DNA from 4 places in the Paraconexibacter sp. AEG42_29 genome. Region 2 is predicted to be linked to each of the others. Evidence: riboswitches for the same ligand, from Rfam matches in the RefSeq annotation. Region 2 holds a riboswitch; each other region holds the start of a gene.
The links. Region 2 has a riboswitch for cyclic di-AMP ahead of DSM112329_RS24425 (transglycosylase family protein). Riboswitches for the same ligand answer to the same signal wherever they lie in the genome.
Positions count from the first base shown of each region.

Region 1: linked by a shared signal. The riboswitch ahead of DSM112329_RS17460 (peptidoglycan DD-metalloendopeptidase family protein) and the one ahead of DSM112329_RS24425 (transglycosylase family protein) in region 2 are both predicted to bind cyclic di-AMP.
Region 3: linked by a shared signal. The riboswitch ahead of DSM112329_RS20465 (peptidoglycan-binding protein) and the one ahead of DSM112329_RS24425 (transglycosylase family protein) in region 2 are both predicted to bind cyclic di-AMP.
Region 4: linked by a shared signal. The riboswitch ahead of DSM112329_RS20160 (septal ring lytic transglycosylase RlpA family protein) and the one ahead of DSM112329_RS24425 (transglycosylase family protein) in region 2 are both predicted to bind cyclic di-AMP.

Region 1 is NZ_CP114014.1:3,600,366-3,604,567, forward strand. Features, by position in the region: gene glmM (phosphoglucosamine mutase) at 1-222, opposite strand, end outside; gene rpsI (30S ribosomal protein S9) at 302-1,099, opposite strand; gene rplM (50S ribosomal protein L13) at 1,099-1,533, opposite strand; cyclic di-AMP (ydaO/yuaA leader) riboswitch at 1,656-1,816, shown strand; gene DSM112329_RS17460 (peptidoglycan DD-metalloendopeptidase family protein) at 1,875-3,095, shown strand; gene guaA (glutamine-hydrolyzing GMP synthase) at 3,887-4,202, opposite strand, start outside.
Region 2 is NZ_CP114014.1:5,109,010-5,113,211, reverse strand. Features, by position in the region: gene lon (endopeptidase La) at 1-1,928, opposite strand, end outside; cyclic di-AMP (ydaO/yuaA leader) riboswitch at 2,078-2,236, shown strand; gene DSM112329_RS24425 (transglycosylase family protein) at 2,244-2,933, shown strand; gene DSM112329_RS24420 (hypothetical protein) at 3,040-3,420, shown strand; gene DSM112329_RS24415 (hypothetical protein) at 3,459-4,202, opposite strand, start outside.
Region 3 is NZ_CP114014.1:4,221,167-4,225,368, forward strand. Features, by position in the region: gene DSM112329_RS20450 (phosphatidylserine/phosphatidylglycerophosphate/cardiolipin synthase family protein) at 1-130, shown strand, start outside; gene DSM112329_RS20455 (TIGR00730 family Rossman fold protein) at 100-837, opposite strand; gene DSM112329_RS20460 (DUF393 domain-containing protein) at 877-1,350, opposite strand; gene DSM112329_RS20465 (peptidoglycan-binding protein) at 1,290-2,390, opposite strand; cyclic di-AMP (ydaO/yuaA leader) riboswitch at 2,401-2,573, opposite strand; gene DSM112329_RS20470 (M20/M25/M40 family metallo-hydrolase) at 2,670-3,839, opposite strand; gene DSM112329_RS20475 (peroxiredoxin) at 3,860-4,202, shown strand, end outside.
Region 4 is NZ_CP114014.1:4,154,291-4,158,492, reverse strand. Features, by position in the region: gene glp (gephyrin-like molybdotransferase Glp) at 1-536, opposite strand, end outside; gene DSM112329_RS20165 (diguanylate cyclase) at 617-1,720, shown strand; gene DSM112329_RS20160 (septal ring lytic transglycosylase RlpA family protein) at 1,733-2,473, opposite strand; cyclic di-AMP (ydaO/yuaA leader) riboswitch at 2,483-2,644, opposite strand; gene DSM112329_RS20155 (hypothetical protein) at 2,706-3,479, opposite strand; gene DSM112329_RS20150 (sigma-70 family RNA polymerase sigma factor) at 3,807-4,202, shown strand, end outside.

The sequences.
Region 1 (4,202 bases), 1.5 Mb from region 2:
GCCGAGCAGCACCTCGCCGCCGACGCTGGTGACGCCCGCGGCCAGCGCGGCCTCGAGCATCTCGCCGGACTCGCGCGTGTCGCGGATGACGAGGACGCGCGGGGCGGCGGCCGCAGCGGCCAGGGTGACGGCGCGGCCGAGGGCCAAGGCCAGTTCGGCCGTGAGCACCTCACCCGCGACGCCGCGGACGCCGTCCGTTCCGAACAGGTTCCTGCTGCTCATACTGGTGTTCCTAAGCGGGGACCGCCGGCGAGCGCCCGCACATCGGGCGTCGCGGCAGTCCCGAGGGCACTGAGTGCCCCTAGCGCTTGCTGAACTGCGGCTTCTTACGAGCCTTCTTGAGGCCCGCCTTCTTGCGCTCCTTGACGCGTGCGTCACGGGTCAGGAAGCCGCGGCGCTTGAGCTCGCCACGCAGGTTCGGGTCGGCCTCGAGCAGGGCCTTCGAGATGCCGTGGCGCAGCGCGCCGGCCTGCGACGAGACGCCGCCGCCGTGGATCGTCGCGATGACGTCCATCCGGTCCTCGTAGCCGACGGTCTCGAGCGGCTGGCGGATGTTCCGCTGCAGGGTGACCCGCGGGAAGAACACGTCGAGCGTCTTGCCGTTGATCGTGTAGGCGCCGGTGCCGGGCTTCAGGATGACGCGGGCGACGCCGGTCTTCCGCTTGCCGGTGGCGCGGTAGCGCGCGTCGGCGGACAGGTCGACGTTGGCGACGATCGGCGCGTCGTCGACGACGTCGCTGTCGTCGTCGTCCTGGATGATCTCCTCGCCGTCCTCGTCGTACAGCGTCTCGCGGCCCAGGGGATCCTGACCCTCCGTGACGATGTCGATCTCGAGGTCCATGCCGGGGATCGCCGGCTTGGCGCGCGGGGCGACGGGCTCGTCGTCGTCGCTGTCGTCCGCGTCGTCGATCTCCTCGACGGCGACGGGCTCCTCGGCGTCGGCGGCGGGTGCCGGTGCGGCCTCCTCGGCGGGGGCCTCCGCGACGGGGGTCTCCTCGGCGGCGGGCGTCTCCTCCACGACCTCCTCGGTCGGAGTCTCGGGGGCCACGGCCTCCGGGGTCTCCTCGGGGGTCGCGTCGTTCGGCGTCTCGTCAGCCATCAGGTCTTGATCTCCATCGGGGTCGGGCTCTGCGCGGCGTGCGGATGCTCCGCGCCGGCGTAGACCTTGAGCTTCGTGATCTGCTTACGGGCGAGGCGGTTGCGGGGCAGCATGCCCTTGACCGCGATGCGGATGACCTCTTCGGGGCGACGCTCCAGCATCTCCTCGAGGGTGCGGGACTTCAGGCCGCCCGGGTAGCCCGAGTGGCGGTAGTACCGCTTCTCGGCGCGCTTGTTGCCGGTCACGCTGATCTTCTCCGCGTTGATGACGACGACGAAGTCGCCGGTATCGACGTGGGGCGTGTACTCGGGCTTGCGCTTGCCGCGCAGCGCGTCGGCGATCTGGGTCGCGAGCCGGCCGAGCGTTTGCCCGTTGGCGTCGACGAGCACCCAGTTGCGCTCACGGTCAGTTGTATTTGCGACGTAGGTCTTCACGGCGAGAGAGGCCGCGCTGTCGGCGCGCGGCGGCGGTGGAGTGTAGCGACGGAGTGGCTCCAAGCGCGTTCTGACACGCAGCCGGGACAGGCCTTCCTGCGCACAGGGTATCCTGCCGACGCAATCCATGACTGCCGAGTCCCCTCGCATGCCGCCGCGAGGGGAGCGGGGGACCCATCGGAGCCCTGGCTCCAGGGGCGAATCCGGGCATTTTGCCTGGTAATGCGGACCTTGACCGCATGAGCCCGTCAGCTCACCCCGTAGGCCGTTCAAACAAGGAGCTGAGCTTGCCGCATGACCCGCTGGACCCTCCGCGCCCCGGACGAGGGCGTCGCCTCCGCGTGTTGCGGACGGGTCTGCTCGCGTTCGCCGCGCTGCCCGTGGCGTTCGCAGGGCCCGCGGCCGCGCAGACAGGGGGCGGCGTCACGGCCGACCCGGACGGCAAGCTGACCGACCCGGCGGTCAGCGGCAGCGCGGCAGCAGGTACCACGAAGGTCCCGGTCGTGAAGGCCCGCCCCAAGCCGCTCCTGATCACCTGCCGGACAGCTTGCGCCGGGCTGGACACCGTCCGCCCGGGCGGGGTCGTGCGGGTGACGGGCGACGCCATGGACGGCGCCCGGACCGTGATCTTCAAGGGCGGCAAAGGCGGCAAGGACGACACGAGCGCGCCTGCCGTCCGCGTCGCGCCGGACGCCGTCGACGCGGTTCTCCCTGTCGGCGCAGCCAGTGGACCGGTCCAGGTCCGCGGCGCCGAGGGCGCGGCGTCCCGCACGACCGGCAAGACCATCACCGTCCTCACCCCGGGGACCATGGCGCTCAGCGCGGCGCGCGCGTCGAGCCCTGCCACCGCTCGCGTGGACACCGGCAAGGTCTTCTTCCGCGGCGCCCACCAGGCGACCGTGAGCGTCTTCGTCCCCGAGGGCCCGCCGCAGCACGTCGTCCTCGACCTCGAGCGCATCTCTGACAAAGCGGTGGTCGGCCATTGGGAGCTCGACGCCCCGGGCGGCACCGTCCAGTCGGTCGCCTGGACCGGCGTGGTAAAGGGGAGCGTGCAGTCCGACGGCCGCTACCGATTCCGCATCCAGACCGCCGCCGCCGGCGCTGCGGCGGTCCCGACCTCCGCGGCCTTCACGTTCCTGGGGAACATCTTCCCCATCCGCGGCACGCACAGCTACGGCGAGGGCATCGCCCGCTTCGGCGCCGGCCGCACCGGCCACACCCACCAGGGCCACGACGTCTTCGCGGCGTGCGGGACCCCGATGGTCGCCGCGCGCGGCGGGAAGGTGAAGTTCGCCGGGACCGACGGCAACGCCGGGAACTACATCGTCATCGACGGCGCGGGCACCGGGACGGACTACGTGTACATGCACCTGAAGGGTCCGGCGCTCGCGGTCAAGGGGGACACGGTCTACACGGGTCAGCCGATCGGCGAGGTCGGGGACACCGGCGACGCGAGCGGCTGCCACCTGCACTTCGAGCTGTGGAAGTCCCCGGGCTGGTACACGGGCGGCAAGGTCTTCGACCCCCTCCCGAGCCTGAAGCGGTGGGACAAGCAGTCCTGAGCGGACCGGTGGTCCAGCGCAGGGAGAGGTCGTGCCCGTGCGATGAAGCGATGGGCGTGTAGAACGCGACACAGCATCTGACGACGGCGCGATCGGGACTGGTGTCCGTGGTGGGCGGGGTCGGCGTCGCGGGTGGGCGGTGGGACCTTGCGCGCTGGTGCATGTATGACGTGCACCTGGGCGCAAGGTCGCGGACTGCCGCGGTTCGCCTGGCCGGCCACCCGTCCCACGCCCCGCACCCGAGACCATGCAGCCTGCCAGCGCCCACCGCCATCAGCAGCCCGCAGTTCCTGAAGCCGCCACGACGGGGCGGTCCTCGGCGTCAGCGCCACCGACCTCCCGGCCACGAGGCTCGGGGTCAGCAGGTCCCGTCCACGAGTCCAGGGGTCAGCGCCAACGAGGCAAGGCCCTCTCCGCGCCAAGGGTGCCTCGCTCGAAAGGGCGAAGCGAGCACCCTCACAGAACGCGAAACGGCATCTGAGGACGGCACGATCGGGACTGGCGGCCGTGCGAGCTGCGGTTCCGCAGGTGGTCCTGGGTGGCAGCCGGCGGGGCGGGAGCGGAGTGCGCGCGGAGGTCCGGGAGCTGGACAGCCCGGCTGGGCGTGTGACGCGTGGAGGGTTTCGGGGACATGCCCCGCCGAATCCTCCGCGGACCCGCGCGATCCACCACTCGTCCCGCCCGCCACCAACCCCCCGCGGCGTCAGCACCATCAGCGCCCCACCAGGCTCGGCGCCACCGACCCCAACGCCCCCTTCAGGGCGAGGGAGCGCGTTCCCAGCCGGTGAGCGCTACTCCCACTCGATCGTGCCCGGGGGCTTGGACGTGATGTCCAGGACCACCCGGTTGACCTCGCGCAGCTCGCCGATCATGCGCGCCGCGATCTGCTCCAGCAGGTCGTACGGCAGCCGCGCCCAGTCGGCGGTCATCGCGTCGTCCGACGTCACCGCGCGGATGACCACCACGTAGCCGTAGGTGCGCTCGTCGCCCTGGACGCCGACCGTGCGGACGTCCGGGAGGACACAGAAGGACTGCCACAGGTCGCGATAGAGGCCGGCGCCGCGGATCTCGTCCTGGAGGATCGCGTCAGCGTCGCGGAGCAGGTCC
Region 2 (4,202 bases):
TACGTCAGGGCGATCTGCGCGGACTCCTTCATCACGTCGCCGAGCTGGCCGGTGAGGGTCAGCCCGCCGGTGCCCTTGCCGTCCATCGCGGTCGCCTCGACGAACAGGACGTCGCCGCCCGTCCCCGTGACGGCCAGACCGGTGGCGACGCCGGGCACCGCGGTGCGGGCCGCCGCCTCCTGGTAGACCTTCTGGCGCCCGAGGGCCTCGCGGACCAGGTCGAGGTCGATGACCACGGCCTCCGGCGCCACAGCGTCCTCCCCGTCGGCGACCGGGTCAGCCGGGGCGGGCCGTGAGGCGACCTTCGTCGCGGTCTTGCGCAGGACGGTCCCGAGCTGGCGCTCCAGCGAGCGGACGCCCGCCTCACGCGTGTACTCGGTGACGATGGTGCGCAGGATGCCGTCGTCCACGGTCACCTCGTCCTCGAGCAGGCCGTTGCGCTGGCGCTGCCGCGGGAACAGGTAGTCGCGGGCGATGGCGACCTTCTCCGCGACGGTGTAGCCGTCGAAGGAGATGACCTCCATGCGGTCCAGCAGCGGGCCGGGGATCGTGTCGTACTGGTTGGCGGTCGCGATGAAGACGACGTCGGACAGGTCGAGCTCCACGTCCAGGTAGTGGTCGCGGAACGTCGAGTTCTGCGCGGGGTCCAGGACCTCCAGGAGCGCGGACGACGGGTCGCCGCGCCAGTCGGCGCCGACCTTGTCGACCTCGTCGAGCAGGATCACCGGGTTCATCGTCTTCGCGTCGCGGAGCGCGCGCACCAGCCGGCCCGGGAGGGCGCCGATGTAGGTGCGGCGGTGGCCGCGGATCTCGGCCTCGTCGCGAATGCCGCCGAGGGAGATGCGGACGAACTCGCGGTCCATCGCGCGGGCGATCGACTCGCCGATCGACGTCTTGCCGGTACCGGGGGGACCGATCAGCGTCAGGATCGCGCCGGCCTTGCGCGCGTCCTCACCGTCGCCGAGGCCGCGCTCGCTGCGCAGCTTCTTGACCGCGACGTACTCGACGATCCGATCCTTGACGTCGTCCAGGCCGGCGTGGTCGGCGTCCAGCACCTCGCGCGTCTTGACGGGGTCGAGGGTCTCGTCGGAGGTGACGCCCCACGGGACCGAGACGAGCCAGTCCAGGTAGGTGCGGATCATCTGCCCCTCCTGGCCGCCCTCGCCGGACCGCTCCAGACGCTCGAGCTCGCGCTCGGCCTGCTCGCGGACGGCCTCGGGCATGTCGGCCTCGGCGATCTTCGTGCGGTAGTCCTCGCCGGCGGAGTCGTTGTCCTCGCCGAGCTCGCGCCGGATCGAGGCGAGCTGCTGGCGCAGCAGGTACTCGCGCTGCTGCTTGTTGGCGCCGGACTCGACGTCGTCGCGGATCTTGCGCCGGATCTGCAGCGCGGTGAGGCGCTCCTTCTGCATCTCGACGGCGAGCGCGAGGCGCTCGGTCACGTCGACCGTCTCCAGGATGCGGACCTTCTGCTCGAAGGTCAGGTCCGGCGCGTAGCCGGTGGTGTCGGCGAGGGCGCCGGGCTCGCGGATGGCGCGGACCCAGCCGGCGACGCGGCCGTCGTCGCCGCGCAGCTCGAGGAGCTCCTCGACCACGCCGCGGTACTCGCGCTCGAGCTCGCGCGTGCGGCCGTCGACCGGGACCTCGTCGGGCGCCTCGGTGACCTGCACGTGCAGCTTGCCGTCCGCACCGGTCTGGGCGGCGCCGATGAGGCCGCGCGACTCGCCGGACAGGGACGCGCCGCGGCCGCCGCCGGGCAGGCGGACGGACTCGATGACGGTGGCGATGGTGCCGACGGAGGCGTACTCGCCCTCGTGGCGGGGGACGAGCACGACGCGCTCGGCGTCGCCGACATCGACCGGGAGGGTGATGTCCATCGTGGGGAGCACGACGGTGTCGTCGAGCGGGATCAGGAGGTACGTGACAGGCATGATGGTGCAGTTCCTTTGTCGACTTCAACCGTTGCGGATGCAACAGTAGCAACTGATCTCAGTCCGTCAAGCATAGATCTTCTTCTGGAGTGGGGGGACGGCAGCGGGTCGTGTCGCCTTCCGGGTGCCGTTGCCATAACATGCGCCCCTGCACAACCACGCCGAGTCGTCGTCCACTAGGGACGGCGAGCGGGGGACCCAGTGGATCGAGCATCGGTCCGGGGGCGAATCGCCGTCATCACGACGGCGTAGCGCAGTTTCAGCGCGAGCCCGTCAGCTAACCCCGTAGGCGCCGAGACGACGGAGGACCCCACCGTGCCCAACGAGTTCGACGTACCCGTGCCGCCTTTTGCGGCCCATGACCCCACGCCGTATCGGCGTTCGCTGCGCGCTTCACGCGCGCGTCGCGCTGCCGCCGCCGTCCGCCGCCGTCGGACCGGCCGTGGCCGGCGTTCGCTCACGTGCGCGCTGCTGACTGCGTCGCTCCTGGCCGTCGGCGCGTCCGCGGACACCGGCTCGCCGCGCAAGCCCGCCGCGGTCGCGAAGTCGACGGTCGCCGCCGTGCAGTCGGCGCTCGGCATCCCGGCTGACGGCGTGATGGGCCCGGTGACGCGCAAGGCCGTGCGCTCCTTCCAGCGTAAGGAGGGGCTGACGGTCGACGGGGTGATCGGACCGCAGACGCTGGCCGCGCTCGGCATCGACGCGCGCAGCGCGAAGAAGGCGGTGAAGGCGTCCGCGAGCAAGGCGGCGATCTCGCAGGACGCCTCGTCGCTGCTCGAGGCGATTGCGCTGTGCGAGTCGGGCGGCGACCCGACGCTCGTCTCGAAGTCCGGCCGTTACCGCGGCAAGTACCAGTTCGACCGCGCGACGTGGAAGTCGGTCGGCGGCAAGGGCGATCCGGCCGCGGCCCCGGAGGACGAGCAGGACCGGCGCGCCGAGCGCCTCATGGCCGAGCGCGGCCCGTCGGCGTGGCCGGCGTGCTCGAAGAAGGTCGGCGCCGGCTGAGCCGGACACGTTCGTTGGTCTGCGCCGGGGCCAGAGCGATCCCGGCGCAAAGTCGTGACAGGAGCGTCGTTGCCGCGTCGCAGTGGGCGGGGCGAGCATGGAGGCCATGTACGACGAACGCACCGAGCTCATCCACGTCTCGATTCCCGGCAGCTCGCACGATCCGCGCGATCGTCGCGAGCCGCCCCCGGGGGTGGTCTTCCACTACGTCCCGGAGTTCCACCCGGACGACGTCACCGTGCACCGCGGGATCCCCGTCACCTCGGTGGCGCGGACGCTCGTCGACTGTGCGGAGGATGCCACCCCCGACGAGCTGCGCGGGATGTTCGCGCGGGCGTACGAGCAGGGCATCCTCGATCTGGACGCCGTCGACGCGTGCCTGCAGCGGATCGAGTGGCGGCCGTCGCTGCCGCTCGTCCGCCGCGTGCTGGAGGAGTTCCGCGGGCTCGTGGAGGCGATCGAGGAAGGTCCCGGCAGCGGATGCTGAAGCTGCCGGGCAGGAGCCGGTTCGGGCCTGGCGCTCGCCTACCGCGTCCCGCGCTTCGCCTTGACGGTCTTCGACACGGCGCCCAGGGACGACTGCGCGGTGGCGACCGAGAAGCGGATCGACCCGCCCTTCGCCTTCAGCCGCTTCGTGGCCGCGCTGGTCAGCTTCACGGTGATCGTGTTGGTGATGCCGCGCGGGATCATGATGACGCGCGTCGTCGTCGCCTTCTGGCCGGCGAGCCTCCCGGTGATCTGGATCAGGCAGCTGGTGGGCGCGTTTGCAGCGCAGCGCAGCTTGAGCTTCGCGGTCTTTCGCTGCTTGGCCAGGGTGGCGGACTGGATGGTGGCCCGGTAGGCCTTGGTCTGCGCGGCTGGGCCGCCGGCGGAAGTGCCGGGCTTCAGGACGCCGCCGACGATGCCCGCGGTGGTGCCGGTGCCGGGCTTGACGGTGCCGGTGGTGACCGGCTTGGTGGTGCCGGGGGTGGTCGTGGTCGGCTTTGTCGTCCCTGGCGTCGTGGTGCCGGGGATCGTGGTGCCCGGGGTCGTCGTGCCCGGGGTGGTGGTGCCGGGTGTGACGGACCGACCCAGGATCACCTGTGTCCTGGTGACGAGCTGCTGCAGCGGGGCCCCGACCGGGCTGGTCGCGGGGGTGCTCACCAGGACGCCGGATGCGGCGGTGAGCAGGCCGTCGAGGACGCCCAGGTCCAGCCCGGTGATCGCCAGCAGGCCGTTGACCGCCTCCAGCAGGGAGGCGAGCCCGGTGACCTGGCCGGCGTCGCCCGG
Region 3 (4,202 bases), 890 kb from region 2:
CAGCCGCTCCGGGGAACTGAACGCCGAGAACGTGGTCGAGATCCGCGACGCGGCCATCGCGACGCAGCTGGCGACCTTCGTCGACGCGCTCCGGGCGCGCTACCCCTCGCCGGTGCTCGTCCCCCACTGAAGCCCCATCGCGCGCTCGCAGATGGCGACGACCTCCTCCGCGTCGTCGGTGACGTGGAGCAGCTCGAGGTCCTTGGCGGCGATCAGCCCACGGGTCAGGAGCTGGTCGCGGATCCAGTCGAAGAGCCCGCTCCAGTAGGCGCTGTCGACGAAGATCACGGGGAAGTGGGCGACCTTGCCGGTCTGGATCAGGGTCAGGGACTCGAACAGCTCGTCGAGCGTCCCGAAACCGCCCGGGAAAACGACGAACGCACCCGCGTACCGGACGAACATGATCTTCCGCGTGAAGAAGTAGTGGAACAGCAGCGCGTCGTCCTGGTACGGATTGCCGCCCTGCTCGAACGGCAGCTCGATGTTGAGGCCGATCGACCGCGCGCCCGCCTCCTGGGCGCCGCGGTTGCCGGCCTCCATGATGCCGGGCCCACCGCCGGTGATGACGCTGAAGCCGGACTCGCCGAGGCGCCGGGCGACCTCGCGCGCGTGCTCGTAGATCGGATCGCCCGCAGGGATCCGGGCCGAGCCGAAGATCGAGACCGCGCGGGTGGTGCCGCGCAGGCGGTCGAAGCCCATCGTGATCTCGGCGGCCATGCGCTCCACGCGCTGGTCGTCGGTGTACTGCCCCTCGACGGTCGGCAGCTCGGCGGCGAGCAGCTCCTCGTCGGGGGTGCGGGCCCTGTGGGCGATGGGGTCGTGCGGGCGCTCCGTCATCTCAGGCGAGGCTACCGCCCGGAACCGGCGGGCAGGTGATCAGGCGGTGGTGCCCGGCGCCGAACGGCGCGCGAGCTCGGCATCGGCGCGGGCCTTCCGCGCCTTCGGGACGGCCTTGCTGATCGTGATGCGGTTGCGCGCCACGAGGCCGTACCCGCCGCGGACGAGCCACGGGAGCAGCTTCGCGATCAGGCCGAACGGCGCGGCCCCGGGCAGGACCCCGCTGACGACGCTGACGGCGTCCCCACCGGAGCGGATCGACCCGTCCGGCGCGACGACGTGCGCGGTCTTCAGACGATCGGCCGGAGCGATCGGGGCCAGGAGCTCCTGACCGCGAGGCGACTGGATGGCGACGGGCTCAAGGCCGCGCCGCCCCCTGTTGTCCCACGCGAGGATCTGCACGACGGTCCAGCGGCAGAAGCCGCAGTCCGCGTCGTACAGAAGCTGATGCGTCAGAGACCCACCGGATGCGAGACGCCGTAGCCCTTGGTGGGCCGACTGCTCTTGTGCCAGCGGCTGCCGTCTTCCTTCGCACCCGAGGTGTCGAAGCGCAGGCCGGCGACGACCATGTAGACGTGGCCGGCGTTGCCGTAGATCGTGACCCACTGGCCCGGGCCCTTCTCGCCCCAGGACGGGAAGTCGCCGGACACGAGCGGGGCGTCGAGCAGGTCGGCGCCGTGGAGGGCGTAGCTGACGCTGCCGGAGCAGTCGTAGCCCTTGTCCTCCCACTTGCCGTGCCCGCCGCCGTAGATGTACGGCGTCTTCGCGATCTTGTTGCCCGCGGCGATGATCTGCTTCACGGCATCCGGGGCGGACGCCGGGGCGATGGCCAGGCCGTCGGGGCCGACGGTCGCGCGGTCACCGGGACCGAGCTTCAGCGGCTGGGCCGCTGCGGTCGCGTCCGAACCGGCGGACGCCTGGCCGCGGAGGACCTCGATGTCCGGGGCGTCGACCACGCCGTCCTGCGGAAGCTTGTTGGCCTTCTCGAACTTCTTGACGGCCGTCGTGGTGCCCTTGCCGAACTCGCCGTCCACCGAGACCTTGAAGCCCGCGCGGTTGAGGAAGTCCTGCAGCACCTTGATGTCGTGGCCGCTCATGCCGGGGCGGACCGGGATGCGGTCGCCGAGGCTCTTCGTGCTGCCCGACGTCGTGCTGAAACCGCCGCCGTCGTACTGCGCCTTGCTGCCACCGGCCGCGGAGCGACGCAGGGCGTCGATCGTCTTGGGGCCGACGGTGCCGCTCTTGTCGAGCATCGCGATGCCCTGGAAGCGCTGGACGGCCTTCTTGGTGCCGGCGCCGAACGTGCCGTCGACGGTGGTCTTGATGCCGACCTGGACGAGCAGCTGCTGGAGCTCCTTGACGTCCTTGCCCTTGTCCCCCATCCGCAGCGAGCGGTCGCCGAGCTTGTTCGCCGCGAGGGCGGGAGCGGCGGGGAGCAGCGCCGGCCCGGCGAAGGAGCCGAGGACGAGCGCGCAGATCAGGTGCGTAAGACGACGACGTGAGGCGGGTTGCGACTTGGTGACGCGGGTACGGCGATAACGACGATGCAGCACGGGGATGAGACCTCGCTCTTTCGGGTGCCTACGGGGTTAGCTGACGGACTCGGGCTGAAAGAGCTGCCCTACGCCACGGTGAAGTGACGATTCGCCCCATGGCCGCACCTGGAAGAGCATGCGACCGACTGGTTCCCCCGATCTCACGCAGGCGGGCTGCGATCGACTCGGCTTGTGCAATGACGACGCGCGGAAGGCTACAGAAGACCGCGCGGATATGCCACGAGGTTTCCCGAAGTCGCCTGCAAGCCCCGTTTCAAGGCTTGCGCGCAGGTGTGCCTAGTCCGCAGGAGTTCCCCGGCCGGCGTCGACAGCGGCGATGACGGCGTCCGCGACGGCCAGCGCGACCCGCGCGCGACGCTCCAGCGACGACGCCAGGACGTACTCCCCGGGCGCGTGCGCGAGGCCGCCGAGCGGCCCCAGGCCGTCGACGCAGAGCGGCACGACGGCGGCGAAGTGGCTGGCGTCGCTCGCACCGCCGCGGCTGCCCGCGGTGATCGGCGATCCCAGCCGGGCCCCGGCGTCCGCGAGGATCGGCGCCATCGACTCCCGGTGGTCCATCCCGGGCCAGTGACGCAGGTTCTGCGCAGTGAGGGTGGCGCCGCCGACCTCGGCCGGGACCGCGGCCAGCACCGCCGCGAACGCGCTCAGCCGGTCGGCCCGGACGTCGCAGATCAGCTCCCCGGCCGCCGGGACCACGTTGAACGCCCCGCCGCAGTGCATCACCGTCGGGACGGCGGTCACCCGGTCGGGGCCGTGGGGGTCGTGGCACGCGGCGATCGCCTGGGCCGTCGCGGCGAGCGCCAGCAGCGCGTTGCGCCCGTCGTCCGGGCTCGTGCCCGAGTGGGCGGACCGACCCGCAGCGGTCACGCGGATCGTCCCCGCGGCCTTGCGGCGCACGACGACCCCGTCGTCGCCGGCGGCGTCCAGCTCCCCCGCCTCGAAGCACAGGCAGGCGTCGTAGCCCGCGAAGCGCGGCCCGTGGGCGAACTCGCCGAGCCGCCACTCCTCGTCGGTCACCAGCAGCAGCGTGGCCTCGGCGATGTCGTCCGGGCGGGCGGCCAGCGCGTGGAGGACGCCGAGCGCGAGGACGTCACCGCCCTTCATGTCGACGCTGCCGGACCCGACGAGGCGGTCGGGGTCGCCGGGGTCCGCGGCGAGCGGCGCGTGCTCGTCGTGGGCGATCACCGTGTCGACGTGGCCCACGAGGACGATACGCGCGCGGCCGGTCCCGGAGATCCGCGCGATCAGGTCGCGGGCGTGGTGGGGCGTGGAGCAGGCGGGCCGTTCGATCACGGCGCCGTCCGGCAGGCGGTCGACGACAAGGTCGATCACACGGTCGGCGGCAGCGCTGTCCCCCGACGGCGAGGAGACGGCGACGAGCGCCGCGAGGTCCTGTCGGGCGGAGGCGGCGATCCGGGCGGCGTGCAGGTTGAGCCAGTCATCCATGTTCTTCGTAAAGTAGGGGCATGGGTTCAGTGAACGTCGGCGACCAGGCTCCGGACTTCTCCTTGGAGGGGACCAGCGGCACCTTCAGGCTCTCCGAGCACCGGGGTGAGCGCATCGTCCTCCTCTTCTACCCGGGCGACGACACGACGGTCTGCACCAAGCAGTTCTGCTCCTACCGCGACCACGAGGCCGACATGTCCTCGCTGAACGCGAAGGTCGTGGGCATCTCGACGGGGACGGTGGCGTCGAAGGAGGCGTTCGTCGCCAAGCACGGCCTGAAGACGGAGCTGCTGGCCGACGAGGACGGCGCTGTCGCGGCGCAGTTCGGCATCTTCGCCAAGCGCCTGAAGATGGCCAAGCGGA
Region 4 (4,202 bases), 950 kb from region 2:
GACAGGATCGCGACCCGGGGACGACGGGCGCAGGCCAGCGCGGCAGCGTGAGCGCCGGCCGCGATGCCGATCGCCGCCGCGTCCACGGGCATCCCGGCGGTCAGGACCGTGGTCCCGGCGCGCATGTCCTCGCCGGCCCCGCGGACGTTCTGCGACGGTGCCGTCGGCGCGTCCACGCGGACCGTGCCGTCGCCGGGCTCGACCGTGCGCTCGACCATGATCACCGCGTCGGCCCCGGCCGGGAGCATCGCCCCGGTGGAGATCCGCACCGCGGTGCCCTCTGCGACGGCGGTGTCCGCGGGCGCGCCCGCCCGCGACTCCCCGACGATGCGCAGGGTCCGGCCGGCGGGCCCGGACCGGACCGCGAAGCCGTCCATCGCGCTGTTGGTGAACGGCGGGCTGTCGCCGGCGGCGCGGACGTCGGCGGCCAGGACGCGTCCGAGGCAGTCGGCCAGCGGGACGTCCTCGGGGGACAGGACGCGGACCGCCGCCAGCACGCGGGAGCGGGCGGTCTGGACGTCGAGAAGGGCGCTCATCTGCGCATTCTCGACCACAAGCCGACGCAATGCGGGGAGGTTCCCCGGTCCGCGCGACCGGTGGTGCTATCCATCCGGCGATGCCTGCGGGACCCACCTTCCACGGACGCCCTCCGCGCCCGGTCGCCGGGCTGCCCGACCTCGACGGCGTCGCGGTGGCCAAGGCCTGGCTGCTCGAGCTGCTCTCCCACCGCCCGCTGCAGGACGTCGCGTCCGTGCCCGTCGAGCTGCTGGCGCGGGAGGCGCCCGCGCTGTGCTCGGCGATCGCCGAGGCCGTCGCAGGTGACGCAGCGCTCGTTCGCCTGCAGTCGGGGGACCGTGCCGCGCTCGCGGCGCGCGCCGGTGTCCTGGCCGGCGCGGTCGGCCCGGTGGACGTCGTCACGGCGGTCGACGCGCTGCGGGCCGTCCTGCACCGCGCGCTGCGCAGCGGCGACGACGCGGCGCTCGCGGCGGACACCGGTGACCGGCTCGCGCACGTGTGCGCCCACGTCGCAGCCCGCACGCTCGGGGCGACCCCATCGGTGACGGTACCCACGACCGACGCGGCACCGCGTGACTTGGGCATCGACCTTGCTGCGCACGGACCGGCGGCCCCGCCGGCGTCTGGGGACTCCGTCGGGCGCGAGGCCTTCGCGCCAGGCTCGGCGGGTCCGTCGCCGCCGGCGGTCGCCGTGTTCCCCGGTCCTCCGGCGGGCGGTCAGGGCGGCAGCACGACCGCGCGCCCGGCGGGCGAGCACTCCGGCAGCGGGCCCGAGGGCGGGCACGTCAGCGCGCTGCGCACCGCCCTGGCCGACGCGACCGGGCCGGTGACCCTCCTGGCGATCGAGCTCGACGGCCTCGAGCGGCTCGTGGCGGTCGAGGGGGACGACACGGTGGTCGCCATGCTTCTGCCGGTGGAGCATGTGCTCGCTGCCACCGCCGGCCCGCAGACGCTGCTGATCCGCGAGCAGCCGGGCCGCTGGTGGCTCATCGCCCCTGGGATCGGATCGGACACCGGTCGCGAGTTCGCCGGCCAGGTCGCGGCGACGTTCGTCGCGGCGGCGCCGGTGCACCACGGGGTCCGGCTGACCGCGTCGATCGGCATCGCGGTCTTCCCCGACGACGGACGGGACGTCGAGGGGCTGCTCGACCACAGCGATCAGGGCGTCTTCACCGCCCGCGCACTCGGCGTGCCGGTCGCCTGAGCGCCTGTCGGGTCAGCCGGCCGGGGCGGCGACCGCGGTCGCCTTCGGCAGGCGCAGCGCGCCGACCGTCTCCGCGCCCTTGAAGTCGATGGCCCGGGCGGCCGCCTGCGTGAGGTCCCAGATCGTCGCGTCGCGGAACGGCCCGCGGTCGATGACGGGCACCGTGACCGTGCGCCCCTTGTAGTAGAAGGCCACCTGCGTGCCGCACGGCAGCGTCCGATGGGCCACGCCGAGCGTGCTCTTGCGCAGGATCTGGCCGCAGGCGGTCCGTTTGCCGAAGAAGCCGGGGCCGTACCACGTGGCGGTGCGGGCGCGGTAGACGGTGACGGGCGTGACGCCGGTCGCGGGCAGCGCGGCGGCGGAGACGGTCGTCCCGGTCGCCGGCCGGGGGATGGCGCGCATCGGGAAGCGCCCGATGTGATCGGTCTTCCAGCGGGCCGTGAACGCGCCGCCGGCGGTGGTGGTCGCGGTGGCGACCCGGGACCAGGCACCGCTCTTCTCCTGGCGCTGGATCAGCACGGGCTGGTTTGCGAGCCCGTGGGCCATCGTGCCGTCCACGCGGAGCGTCTTGCCCAGGTAGACGGCGGTCCGCACGACGAGCGTCCCGGCGGCCCCTGCCGCGGGGGTCGCCTCGGTCGAGGAGCCGAAGCCGAGGCCGCCGTCGGACTGGGCCGCAGCGGACGCCGGAAGGGCGGCGCACGCGGTGCACGCCGCTACGACAGCGCCGAGGCGCGCGAAGCTGTGACGAATCACGGTTCTGTGGATCTCTCGTTCGATGGCCTACGGGGTGAGCTGACGGGCTCGCGCAGAACGATCAGCGCTACGACCCCAAGGAGTCGATTCGCCCCTGCAGTCCGGGAAACGGACGGCGTTGGGTCCCCCGCCTCCGCGCCCGCTGGCGTCGGAGTTCGGCGTCTATGTACGAAATCCTACACCGGCATGCGCGGAAGGTCACAGACTTCCGCTCGCGCCGCCGGCGGGCGTGTCAGGGGCGCGGAAGGCGGCCCAGCAGGGCCTTGGCCACGCCGACGCCCGCCTGGGCGATGTCCGTCGCCGCCTGCACCGCGAGCTGGACGACGTCCTGACCTTCGGGCGCCGGCTTGTCGGGTGCGGGCTGGGTCGGCTCCTCGCTCCGGGGCGGGGGCGGGGCGAACGGCGCGCCGGGCATCTCCGCGGGCACGGGGTGGTCGAGCGGCCGGGGGGCGGCGACCGGCTTGGCGACGGGCGCGACCTTCGGCTTGGGCTTCGCGGCGGCGCGGGGCTTGGCCGCCGTGGGCTTGGCCGGGGTCTTGGTCGCCGGCGTCGCCTTCGGCTTCGCGGTGGCCTTCGCCGCCGCGGTCGCTGCCGGCTTGGCCGGGGCCTTCGCCGCCGGCTTGGCCTTGGCGGGGGCGTTCGCCGCGGGGGTCGCCCTGGCCGGCGTCGAGGCCTTGGCCGCCGTCGGGGTCGCCTTGGGCTTGGCCGGGGCCTTCGCCGCCGGCTTGGCCTTGGCGGCCGCCGGGGTCGCCTTCGGCTTGGCCGGGACGGCCTTTGCGGCCGGCTTGGCCTTGGCGGGGGCCTTCGCCTTCGCCGCGGCGGGCTTGGCCTTCACCGGGGCCTTCGGTGCCGGAGTGGGGGACGCTGCGGGTGCGGCAGCGGTGTCGGCGGCGGCCCCCGACGACCCCGGCGCCGGCGTGCGCCGGGCGCTCCGGCGCTGCGGCCGTGAGCGCGGCAGGCCGGCCATGACGTCGTCGGCGGATCCGGGCTTCTTCGGTGCGGGCACGGACCAATCATCGCAGCCGCCCCAGACCGCCGGGGGAGCGGCCCGGCCGACGGGACTCAAGGCCACCCTGCGAGTGACCGACAGTTGGATCAGCGAAAGATCTCGCAAAGGACTGAAACCGTCTGGGACTTGCGCCGTAGTAGCTCCAGAAGAGGTCGGCCACCGGGCGTTGCAAGCTTTGCCTTCGGAAAGTGAAGCGACTACCATGGGCTGTCCGCTCGGGACGGGCCCGGCGCCACGCAGGCGCCAGTCTGCCTCGACCGTCCTCGCTGTATCGCACCATGCCGGCCGCGGGAGCCTCCGCGTCGGCGAACGAAACGGACGCCAATGTCAGTAGTGGAACTGCAGGAACTGGAAGAGATCAAGGGCCTCCTCAACCGAGGCACCCAGCTCGGCGTGCTCACCTTCGCGGAGATCGCGAAGGCGGTCGGTGAGCTCGATCTCGACGAGTCGGACATCGAGGAGCTGCACGGCTTCCTCGAGAAGTCCGAGATCGAGCTCGTCGAGGAGATCGACCCCGCGACCGCGGCCACGAAGACGGTCGAGCGCGCGCCGGACAAGCGCGGCCGCCGCAAGGCGAAGACCACGCTGGATCTGAAGCCGGACATGACGACCGACTCCCTTCAGCTGTTCCTGAAGGACATCGGCAAGGTCCGCCTGCTGACGGCCCAGGAGGAGGTCGACCTCGCCAAGCGCATCGAGCGCGGCGACCTCGACGCCAAG